DNA from 2 places in the Bradyrhizobium sp. SZCCHNS1022 genome. Region 1 is predicted to be linked to the other one. Evidence: riboswitches for the same ligand, from Rfam matches in the RefSeq annotation. Region 1 holds a riboswitch; the other holds the start of a gene.
What was found. A riboswitch is a leader RNA that binds a small molecule or an ion and turns the genes downstream of it on or off. The one in region 1 is predicted to bind cobalamin.
Positions count from the first base shown of each region.

Region 2: linked by a shared signal. The riboswitch ahead of QX071_RS30085 (HupE/UreJ family protein) and the one ahead of QX071_RS06695 (TonB-dependent receptor plug domain-containing protein) in region 1 are both predicted to bind cobalamin.

Region 1 covers NZ_JAUETT010000001.1:1,484,870-1,490,312, forward strand. Annotated here, with positions in the region: gene QX071_RS06670 (thioesterase family protein) at 1-524, shown strand, start outside; gene QX071_RS06675 (hypothetical protein) at 655-1,311, shown strand; gene QX071_RS06680 (hypothetical protein) at 1,492-1,740, shown strand; gene QX071_RS06685 (hypothetical protein) at 1,866-2,558, shown strand; gene QX071_RS06690 (hypothetical protein) at 2,582-2,839, shown strand; cobalamin riboswitch at 2,928-3,146, shown strand; gene QX071_RS06695 (TonB-dependent receptor plug domain-containing protein) at 3,369-5,378, shown strand.
Region 2 covers NZ_JAUETT010000006.1:413,341-418,783, forward strand. Annotated here, with positions in the region: gene cobN (cobaltochelatase subunit CobN) at 1-1,356, opposite strand, end outside; gene cobW (cobalamin biosynthesis protein CobW) at 1,366-2,400, opposite strand; gene QX071_RS30080 (DUF1636 domain-containing protein) at 2,397-2,810, opposite strand; gene QX071_RS30085 (HupE/UreJ family protein) at 2,807-3,448, opposite strand; cobalamin riboswitch at 3,566-3,759, opposite strand; gene cobU (bifunctional adenosylcobinamide kinase/adenosylcobinamide-phosphate guanylyltransferase) at 3,798-4,334, shown strand; gene cobO (cob(I)yrinic acid a,c-diamide adenosyltransferase) at 4,358-4,966, shown strand; gene QX071_RS30100 (cobyric acid synthase) at 4,971-5,443, shown strand, end outside.

The DNA of each region.
Region 1 (5,443 bases):
CGATCAGATTGCGCGCGGCCGGCGTGGTCGTTGCCGCCGCGACCGTGCTGAAGGTGCGGCAGGAATCCGTCCCGCTGCCGGGCGACATCGCCGATCTGCCGGTCGATTATCCGGCGCCCGATGCCTCGCGTCCGGAGCCGGTGGATTTTTCGTCAAGTCCGTTCGTCACGGGCATGTCGCTGCGCGCCGCGCGCGGCCGTTTCGGCGTGAAGGGCAAGGGTGCGATCTGGTATCGCGTCGATTGGCCGCTGGTCGACGGTCACGCGGTCTCACAAGCGATGCGCGCCGCGGTCGCTGCCGACTTCTGCAACGGCACCTCGCCGGCGCTGGATTTCAATCTCTATACGTTCCTCAATGCCGATCTCACGCTCAGCATGGCGCGCGAGCCGGTCGGCGACTGGATCCTGCTCGATGCCGACAGCTGGATCGGTCCGGACGGGACAGGGCTCGCGATGGCGCGGCTCGGCGATGCCAGGGGCTATTTTGGTCGCGTGGTGCAGAGCCTCGTGATCGAGAAGCGGTGAGGGCGGACGCTCTCTCTGCGCAATTCCTCGCCATCTTCCTCCTGTCATCTGCGCCCCCAACGCTCATTGGGCTTGGCCGGAACATCGCCGCCGTGAGGGCGTTGCCCGGCCAACCATAAGGAGCGGGATCATGCGCAACTCGACAGCCTATTTTGCGGGTGCGGGAACCGTCGCCATTGCGATCGCGGTGGGTCTCGGCGGCGGACTCGTGATCGCGGAGAAGATGAATCCGAAGACACCGCCGTTGGAATCCACCAAGCTGGAGCGACGCGCACCGGAGCCTTCGCCCTTGCCCAGCGCATCGCCGAGTTCCTATCTCGCTGCGACGCAGGCCGCGACGACGGCACCCATCGTGGTGACGCCGACCGCGGCGAAGGCCGCCGATCAGCCGCAGCCTGCTGCGGATCAGGGGACGCCACAGCCTGCGCCGTCGCCGGTGAACTCGGCGTCCAATGCGCCCGCCGCGCAGTCCTCCCCGTCGCCGTCGATCCCGCCAGCTCCGCAGCAGCAGGCGAAAGCGCCGGAGCAAGCGAAGGCCTCCGAAAACGCGATGGCCAAGGCGGACGATGCCGATCTGAAGTCGCACGACAGCCAACGCAAGCACAGCGATCGGCGCCATGCCGAACGGCACCAGCAATGGTCCGAGCGCCGGCATTGGACTCGGCGCCGCGAACCGGATCTGAGCGACGTCGAACAGGCGGTGCGGGAGGACAGCGCGCCGCGCGCCTATGTGGCGGAGCCGGTCGACATGCCGACGCCGCGCTTCAGCCTGTTTGGCGACGATTGAGCGCCGCGTCTGGGGGCAGGTCGCATCCTGCCCGGAAAACCGCGCATTCCCGCAGGACCCCAGATCCCATCCGGTTGCAACTTTAACGCGGCATTAACCATCCCAGGCCGACAATCCGTGCGTGGCGGTATCCCGTTCACCGCGGGAGACTCGCAAGGCTCGAATCACGAGGGATGCGCGATGGGCTTCGGGACGCTGATGGACAAGACGCCGGCGACGCTGGAGGAAATCAGGGTCCGCGTCGGTCACGCGCTGCAGCGGCACCCGCTATGCCGTGCCGTGCGCTTCGATATTGTCAGCGTTCCGCGCACCGCCCGCGGCGGCAACTGGACCATCAGCCTGCGTTCGGTGGAACCTGCGGCCTTGTGGGAAGCCTCCGATATCGTTGCCGATATTCAGGCGGCCTACGACCTGCACGCGGCTGCATAAGGGCGCCCTGAGAGCGCAATTGAGCCGGTCAGTGAGGCCCTCCGGCAACAATGGAAACCGAAAGCCTTAATTTGCTCCCAGTTTTCGGCAAAGTGCGGCGTACCGCCGGGGATACGGAGATGTGCGTGACGAAATCGATCACCCTTGTGGCCTTGGTGTGCGTGCTCGTGGCAGGGGCAGCTGCGACCAGCATCCTGTTCCGCGACAGCGTGCCGGCAGCCGGTATTGAGATGCCGGCCGTGGTGGCAAAGAGCCCTGTCTCCAACCGGCAGGCCAAGGGCGACCGCCTCACTGTCGCTCACTTTTCATCGCTGACCGAGGACACGCAACCGACCGCTGCGCCGAGCGAGCCGGTGCGCCAGGCCTTTGCCTATGCCGCCGCCGACGCTGAGATGCCGAAGCCGGCTACGCCAGCGCAGATCGCCGGCGCCATCGTGGCGTCCGCACAAGTTGCCGAGCCGGCCGCGCCGAGGCAGAAGCCCTTGGTGGCGCTGCGGCCCGAGGTGCAGAAGGCCTATGCCCTGCTCAGCGATGGCCAGATCGCCGGCATCAAGGAGCGGCTGAAGCTATCGCCCGATCAGGAATATTACTGGCCTGCGGTGGAGACCGCGCTGCGCGCGGTCGCCCGCAAGATCCACGCCACGCGTCAGGGCAATCCGAAACCCGGCAGCATGCCGATCGACCCGGATTCCGACGAGGTGCAGCAGCTGAAATCGGCGGCGATGCCGCTGCTCTGGCAGCTTCGCGACGACCAGAAGGACGAGGTGCGCAAGCTTGCGCGCATCATCGGTTTGGATAAGGTCGCCGCCGCGATCTAAACGCGGCCGACGACGAGGATTTGGTGTCCGACTACGACTCCTTACGCGATTTTCTGAAACAGCAGACGCTTCCCGAACTTGTGCTCAGCTTCGATCAGATCGAGGAGCTCATCGGCGCGAGCCTGCCGCGTGCGGCGCAGCGCGCCTCGTGGTGGGACAGCCTGCGCAGTCCGCAGGAGAGGATGCCGCAGCGTGAGGCTTGCCTGGACGCCGGCTATGTCGCCACCCGGCTGCCGGACGGCAAGAGCGTCCGCTTCAAGAAGATGAAGCGCGAGAGATAAGGCAGAGCGCCCCGCGGCTGCCGTTTTCGGACCTCTGCTGACCGTTCTGCGTCGCGCCGGGCCGGCATTGACACCGTCACGTCCCTCCTTCTATGTGCCTCCCGACGGTTCCCCTTCGCCGGGGATCAAAAGGGAATGCGGTGCCGGGAGATCTTCCGCGATGGAGATCGCCCGAAGGCCGCAGCTGCCCCCGCAACTGTAAGCGGCGAATCTCGCGTCAGATGCCACTGGGAATCTCGGTCCTGGGAAGGCGGCGCAAGGTGACGACCCGCGAGCCAGGAGACCTGCCGTCAGCCGTGGTCACACGCGAGGATGTCGGTCGGGGAGTACTGACATCGTTTCACCCGAGGCGCGTTGCCGCGTCCTGGCGTGAGACCTCGTTCGCGGTGACGTGCCACTGCCGTCCCGCCGAGGTCTTCGACCCATGTCTCCGCCATTCTTGTCTCAGCGTTGCATCCGTCTTCCTCTCATCGCCGCTGCGCGCTTGCGCGCCGGCCCCGTCGCGTCTCGTGTTGTCGCTGCCATCGTCATGGCCGGTCCGCTCGCCGCCGAAGCGCAGCAGTCGGCCTCACCCGATCTGCTGCCTCCGGTCGAGGTGGCGGCGCCCAAACCCAGACCTAAACCCAAGTCGCAGCCGAAGCGTGCGCGACCTTCAGCTTTCCATGCGCCAGCGGATGCGCGGACGCAGTCGCCTACGCCTGCAGCATCGACGTCCGCGAATGCCGTATCTGTCGCCGTCAGTCCGACCGGCATCGTGAGCCCGGCGGCCCAGGCGGCAAGCTCGATCAGCATCGTCACCGCCAAGGACATCCAGACTCAGCAATACCGGACCGTGCCCGACCTGCTGAGCACCATTCCCGGGTTGAATGTGGTCCAGGCCGGCGGTCCTGGCGGACAGGCCTCGGTGTTCGTGCGCGGCACCAATTCCAACCACACCAAAGTGCTGATCGACGGCATCGAGCTCGGCAATCCCGCCACACCGAACGGCGCCTTCGACTACGCGCATCTGCTCACCGCCGACATCCAGCAGCTCGAAGTGTTGCGCGGTCCGCAAAGCGGTCTCTATGGCTCGGATGCGATCGGGGGCGTGGTCTCGATCGTCACCCGCAAGGGCGAGGGTCCCGCCCGCGCCGTTGCGTCGGTTGAAGCGGGCTCGTTCAATACGTTCAACCAGACCGCGGGCGTCAGCGGATCGCAGGACAATTTCAACTACGCAGTCAACGTCGCGCACCTTCATGCCGGCGATGTGCCGGTGACGCCGTTGCAGCTGCTGCCGCCCGGACAGCAGGCGATCGGCAACAGCTACGACAACATGACGTATTCCTCGAAGCTCGGCCTTGCGCTGAACGACGAGTGGACCGTCAATTCGGTGGTCCGCTACACTGATGCGACTTTGTTGTTCACCGGCGACGGCGGCTTTCCCAGCGTGCCGAATGCCGCGCAGAGCCGGCACAATGTGCACCAGCTCGCAACGCGCCAGGAGGCGGTGTGGTCGCTGCCCGGCGGCCGCATCACCAATTATTTCGGCGTCAACTACACCAGTGATAGGAGCTCCGATCTCGCACCCGGAGATCTCTCCTCCACCGTGGGGCAAGGCGAACGGCTCAGATACGACTGGCACGCGGTCACCCGGATTGCGCCGGGAAACGACGTCATCGTCGGTGCGGAGCAGCAGGCTGAACGCCTGACCACGGCGGCGCTCTCGGCGGAAAACGGCAACAAAGCGGGCTTCATCGAACTGCAGTCGTCATTCGCCGAGCGATTTTTCCTGGTCGCGAATGTGCGCGATGATCTCAACGACGCATTCGGCTCGCATGCGACCTATCGGATCGCGCCGGCCGTGATCGTGCCGTTGACCGAGACCAAGCTGAAGGCAAGTTACGGCACCGGCTTCAAGGCGCCGACGCTCAGCCAGCTCTACCAGGATTTTCCGGCGTTCAATTTCTTCGGCAATCCCAACCTGCGGCCGGAGGAAAGCACTGGCTATGATCTCGGCTTCGAGCAGCCGCTGTTTGCCAGCCGCATCCGGTTCGGCACGACCTATTTCCACAACAGCATCACCAATCTGATCGCGACCAACGACACGTTCACCTCCTACGCCAATGTCGGCCTGGCCAGGACGGAGGGAACCGAGAGCTTTGTCGCGGCCGATGTCACCGGCCGGCTGGCGGTCCGCGCCGACTACACCTTCACCCGCGCGGTCGATGCGATTACCGGCCAGCAATTGCTGCGCAGGCCCAAGCAGAAGTGGAGCGCCACCGCGACCTGGCGGCCGGTCGATCCGCTCACCGTGTCGGCCACCGTGCTGCATGTCTCCGATTGGCGCGACGTGAGCCGTGACGGCTTGGTCTCCGGCCTGACCGCGCCGGGCTATACCATCGTCAATCTGCGCGGCGATTATGCGCTCAGCGACCAGGTGAAGCTGTTCGCGCGCGTCGATAATCTCTTCAACAGGCACTACCAGAACCCGACCGGTTTCCTGGCGCCGGGGCTCGGCGTGTTCGGTGGCATCCGGGTCGCCAGCTATGGCGTGCAATGAGGGTGTCTCCCGAGCGCGGCCGCTCCGAGGCGGATCGTGCGGCCTATCGCCATCCGACAGAAAAG
Region 2 (5,443 bases), on a different contig from region 1:
CAAGGCCGCGAGATGGCTCTGATACGCAGCAAGAGGCACTGCGAGCTCCGACGCTTGACCTCTCAGCAGCGCCTCGATGTCAGCGGCAGTTGGGCTGGACGCACCGAGATCATAGCCCTGCTCGGCGAGCAGCTGCGCGATTTCGGTCGCGCTTTGCGCGGTGTCGAGGCCGACCGCATAGCCGCGACGACCGCCTCGCGCCGGATAATCCGACAGCATCAGCGTGAGGCGGCGGTTCGCCGCTGGCGTCGTCCGCAGGCGGCACCAGCGCGCTGCGAGCCGCGCGACGAAGGCGATGCGATCAGGCTGCGGTACATAACGGACCGCGCCGAATTCGAGCTGGTCATCGAACGGCGCCTCGCCCTTGAACGCGATGGTGCGCGCCAGCAGACGCCCATCCAGCTCCGGCAGCACCACGTTCATGGCGAGATCGGTCGGCGACAGACCGCGCGCGGACGAGGTCCAGGCATCCTCACTGCTTTGGGCCTGCACGATCTGCAGCACCGGCGCGACGGCGAGGTCAAGCACGGTGGTGCCGTCCTCACGCAGGGCCGAGAAGGCCGTGGCGTTAAGGACGACGCTTGGCCGTCGCGCCTTGATCAGCCGTTCCAATCCATCCGCAACGTCAGGATCTTTCAGGCTTGTCACCGCGACGGCGGCGGACGCAAGCCCTTCCCGCTCGAGCGCCGTCTGCAGAACTTCGATCGCCGCTGTATCGGCCGCGAGCAGGCTGGCGCGGTAGAACACGATCAGCGCGCATGGCTTCGTGTCACCCGCAACGCACAACTCCTCGACGGGAACGGCGCCACGCCCGGCCGCGAATCCAACGATAGAGCCAAGCGCAACCGGCTCCGCAAATGTGGCTTCACGCCCCAGCAGCGAATTCAGATAGCGCAGCGCCTCGCGCGCATTGGCGGTGCCGCCCTCGTGCAGGTAGCCATAGAGTCTCGAGGTGACGTCGAGCGGCAGCGTCGAGAGCGCATCGAGCCGCTCGTCGGCGCGGTCGTCGCCCGGCAGCACCGCCAGCAGAATGCCTCGGCTCCGGCACACATCAGCCAGGCGCTCCAGCCCGTAGCGCCAATAATCGAGCCCGCCGAGACAGCGCACGACGACGGCGCGCGCCGAAACGGCGACACGATCGATATAGAGGTCGACCGACATCGGATGCTTCAGCCGCTTCAGGCTGGCGAGACGCAAGCTCGGCAGTTCTGACGGCGATCCTCGCCACGCTTCGGCCAGTGCCGACAGGTCGCTGTCGGAGAACGACAGAACCACGACCTCGGCCGGCGACTGCGCGAGATCGACGGCCTGTTCGAGGTCGTCGAGCGCGGCACCTGATGTCGCCAGGAGATGCATCGGCCCTCGCTAGCCGGCAACCAGGTTCTTGATCGCGGCCACGTCGAGGCCGCGCTCGCCGATGAACACGAGCCGTCCACGCCGCTCCTCGCCGGCGCGCCAGGGCCGCTCGAATTGATGCTGGATGCGGTTGCCGACCGCCTGGATCAGGAGCCGCAGCGGCTTGCCTGCGACTTCCACGAAACCCTTCACCCGCAGCACATCGTGCGCACCGACAGCATCCGCGATGCGGGCCAGGAGCACGTCGGGCGAGGCCTGCGCCGGCACGTCGAGCACAAAGCTTTCGAAATCGTCGTGATCGTGCTCAGCCTCATTGTCGTGATGCGATGGCCGCGCGCCGAGGTCGCCTTCGGCCGCCGCACCCAGCCCGAGCAGCACGGAGGCCGACAGCTTGCCGTGCTCGGACGCGATCACCTTGACGGCACGCTGCACCTTAGCTGCGATCTCGGCAGCGACCGCCTGCCGCTCCGCATCCGTCATGAGATCGCTCTTGTTCACCACGATCAGATCGGCGCAGAGCAGCTGATCCTCGAACACCTCTTCGAGCGGATTGTCGTGATCGAGCGAGCCGTCCGCCGCGCGCTGCGCCGCCAGCGCCTCCGGATCATCGGCGAAGCGGCCGGCGATCACGGCCGGCCCGTCAACGACTGCAACGACTCCGTCAACGGTGACACGGGTTGCGATCTCCGGCCAATTGAACGCCTGCACCAGCGGCTTCGGCAGCGCGAGGCCGGAAGTCTCGATCACGATGTGCTCGGGCGGTTCGTTCTGATTGAGCAGGCTCTTCAGCGCGGGCACAAAGTCGTCGGCGACGGTGCAGCACAGGCAGCCGTTCGACAATTCGACGATGCGATCCTCCGGGCAATCCGGCACGCCGCAGCCTTTCAGGATATCGCCGTCGATCCCGACATCGCCGAACTCATTGACGATGATGGCGAGCCTGCGACCGTTCGCGGTCTCGATCAGGTTGCGCACCAGCGTGGTCTTGCCGGCGCCGAGGAAACCGGTGACGATCGTGCATGGCGTCTTTGCGAAGGATTTCATGGCAGCGAAGCCTCTTTGGATGAGCGCGACGGCAGCGGCGGCACGCGGGCGATCGTGTTTTTTCTCACGTATTCGGGACGCTCCCGCCACGGCGGCAGGCCGGCCTCGTGGACCTGATGCAGCCTGGCAAAAGCGAGCACATCATCGGCATGGACATCCGGATCGAGCGCTCCGACGATATAGGTCCACTTGCCAGGCGCAGTGACCGCAACCGTGCAGGCGCGACTGCAATTCGAGAGGCACTCGACCGGCACCACGGTGACATCGCGATGCTCGGCTGCGACCGCATGGATGGCCTCGAGTAGCCGCGCACCGGCACGCGGCTGCTCGCTGGACGCAGGCTCGGCGCTCTGCATCCGGCAGGTGACGCAGACGAACAACGTCGTCGCGCCCGGGTCTGTGCTGCTCATCCGGCCAGACCAGCCGCCATGGCGGCTGCCGCACCGCCCACCAGCGCAATCGCGGCGCCCGCGATCCGCAGCGCGAAAAGCGAGAAGGAAACGCCGCGCGCAGCAATCATCCGGGTGGCCAGGAACGCACCGGCGGCAATGACGCTCTGGATCACCAGCAGCCCGGCGAGATAGGCGCCCAGCGGCGCGCTTTCAGCACCAACGATCGATTCGCCCAGCGCGTAGCCATGCACTATCCCGGTCAACGCAAACAGGATCGCGACCGGCAGCACACCGAAGCCGGCGCGCAGCAGGATCAGCAGGCCGATTGCGGCCGTCGACAACCCGACGAGAAGCTCTGCGGCGGGAATATCAGCGCGGCCGACATGCAGCATCACGCCGGCGATCATAGCCGTGGTGAAGGCCAACACCGGCGCAAAGCCACGGCCGATCAGCGCAGCGACGATGCCCGCTCCCACAATCGCGGCGAAATGATCGAGCCCGATGACGGGGTGAGCAAGCCCGGAGAGCAGGCCTTGCGCCAAGGTCTGCGGCAGCTTGCCGCCCATCATATGGTGGGCCGATGCAGGATCGGCGAACAGTGCCACGACTGCGACTGCAAACGCGATGCGGGTTGGAAATCTGGTGGGAAATCTCATGGCCGTCTCCGTCGATGCCCGAACCTGTCAGGGTTCGTGCGATACGCTGCGCCCGACGGCATCCCAGACAGTTCCGGGATCAGAACCCTGCATCGCGACTCCCCGCGCGACGGGTCGGCCAACAGCAATGTCGACGGCAGGTCTCCTGGCTCTCGGGTCGCCGCGCGAGACCACCTTCCCGGTTTCCCAGTGGTTCAAAGGCCTCGCACTCACCGATTACAGTTGCGGGGGCAGCCGCGGCCTTGGGAGGAGATCCCGCACCGCGTTCCCTAAATCTCTCCTTTCGGAGAACCGTCATCTGTTAGATACGGGATCGAGCCAAAGCCCGTCAATCGGAAATCCTGCCGTCATGCCACCCGCCCCGCCTAGCCCTGCCCTGCCGCGCCTGACCCTGGTGCTCGGCGGCGCGCGCTCCGGCAAGAGCCGGTACGCGGAGGCGCTGATCACCGCCCTCCCTTCCCCCTGGATCTATCTCGCAACCGCGCAGGCGTTCGACAACGAGATGGCGTCGCGCATCGCCGAACACAAAGCGCGCCGCGCCGATGGATGGCGGACGATCGAGACACCTCTCGATCTTGCAGCTGCCGTGGCGGCGAACGGCGATTCTGCAACACCTGTTCTGGTCGATTGTCTCACGCTCTGGCTCAGCAATATCATGCTGAGCGGCCGCGACGTTGCCGTTGCTTGTCGTGAGCTCGCCGATGCATTAGCTGCCGCCAGGGGCCCAATCGTTGCCGTCTCCAACGAGGTCGGGCTCGGCATCGTGCCGGATAACGCGCTGGCCCGCGCGTTTCGCGATGCGCAGGGCCGCCTCAACCAGGATATTGCAACATCCGCGGATCGCGTGATCCTGATGGCGGCGGGCCTGCCGCTGACGTTGAAATAGCAGCGCATCGAGAGGAAACGAGAATGAGTGACCACAACGAGGATGCGCGCCACAAGGCCAAGATGGAGAACCGCAAAGCGATCCAGGACGCCGAGGTCGCATCGAAGACCGTTGAAAAAGGCCTGCTGATCGTCCACACCGGCAAGGGCAAGGGTAAGTCGACGGCTGCCTGGGGCTTGATGCTGCGCGCCCTCGGCCGCGGCTTCCGCATCGGCGTGGTGCAATTCGGCAAGGGCGCATGGCAAACCGGCGAGCGCAAGGCGATCGAAAAGTTCGGCGACCAGGTCACATGGCACACGCTCGGCGAAGGCTTTACCTGGGAGACTCAGGATCGTGCCCGCGACGTCGCCGCGGCCGAGCGCGCCTGGGCCAAGGCCAAGGAGCTCATGGCCGATCCCTCGATCCGGCTCCTGATTCTCGACGAGCTCAACATCGCGCTGCGCTATGATCACCTGCCGATCACTGATGTCGTCGAAACCTTGCGTGCGCGTCGCCCCGATCTGCATGTCGTCGTCACCGGCCGTAATGCCAAGCCCGAATTGATCGAAGCCGCCGATCTCGTCACAGAGATGAATCTGGTCAAGCATCACTTCACCGCCGGCGTGAAGGCGCAGGAAGGCATCGAGTTTTAACCGCATGGTCGCGCGCGCCATCATGTTCCAGGGCACCGGCTCCGACGTCGGCAAGTCGCTCATCGTTGCCGGGCTCGCGCGGGCGCTGACTTTGCGCGGCCTCAAAGTGGCGCCATTCAAGCCGCAGAACATGTCGAACAATGCGGCCGTGACCGCAGATGGCGGCGAGATCGGCCGCGCTCAGGCGCTGCAGGCGCGCGCGGCGAAGCGGCCGACCTCGGTACACATGAACCCGGTGCTGCTGAAGCCGCAGAGCGAGGTCGGATCGCAAGTCGTCGTGCAAGGCCGCGTGATCGGCAACGCCAAGGCATCGGCCTATCAGGCGATGAAACCACAACTGATGGGCGCGGTGCTCGACAGTCTTTCGCGCCTCGCCGACGACGCAGACGTTGTGCTGGTGGAAGGCGCTGGCTCGGCTTCCGAGATCAATCTTCGCGCCGGCGACATCGCCAATATGGGCTTTGCCCGTGCGACGGA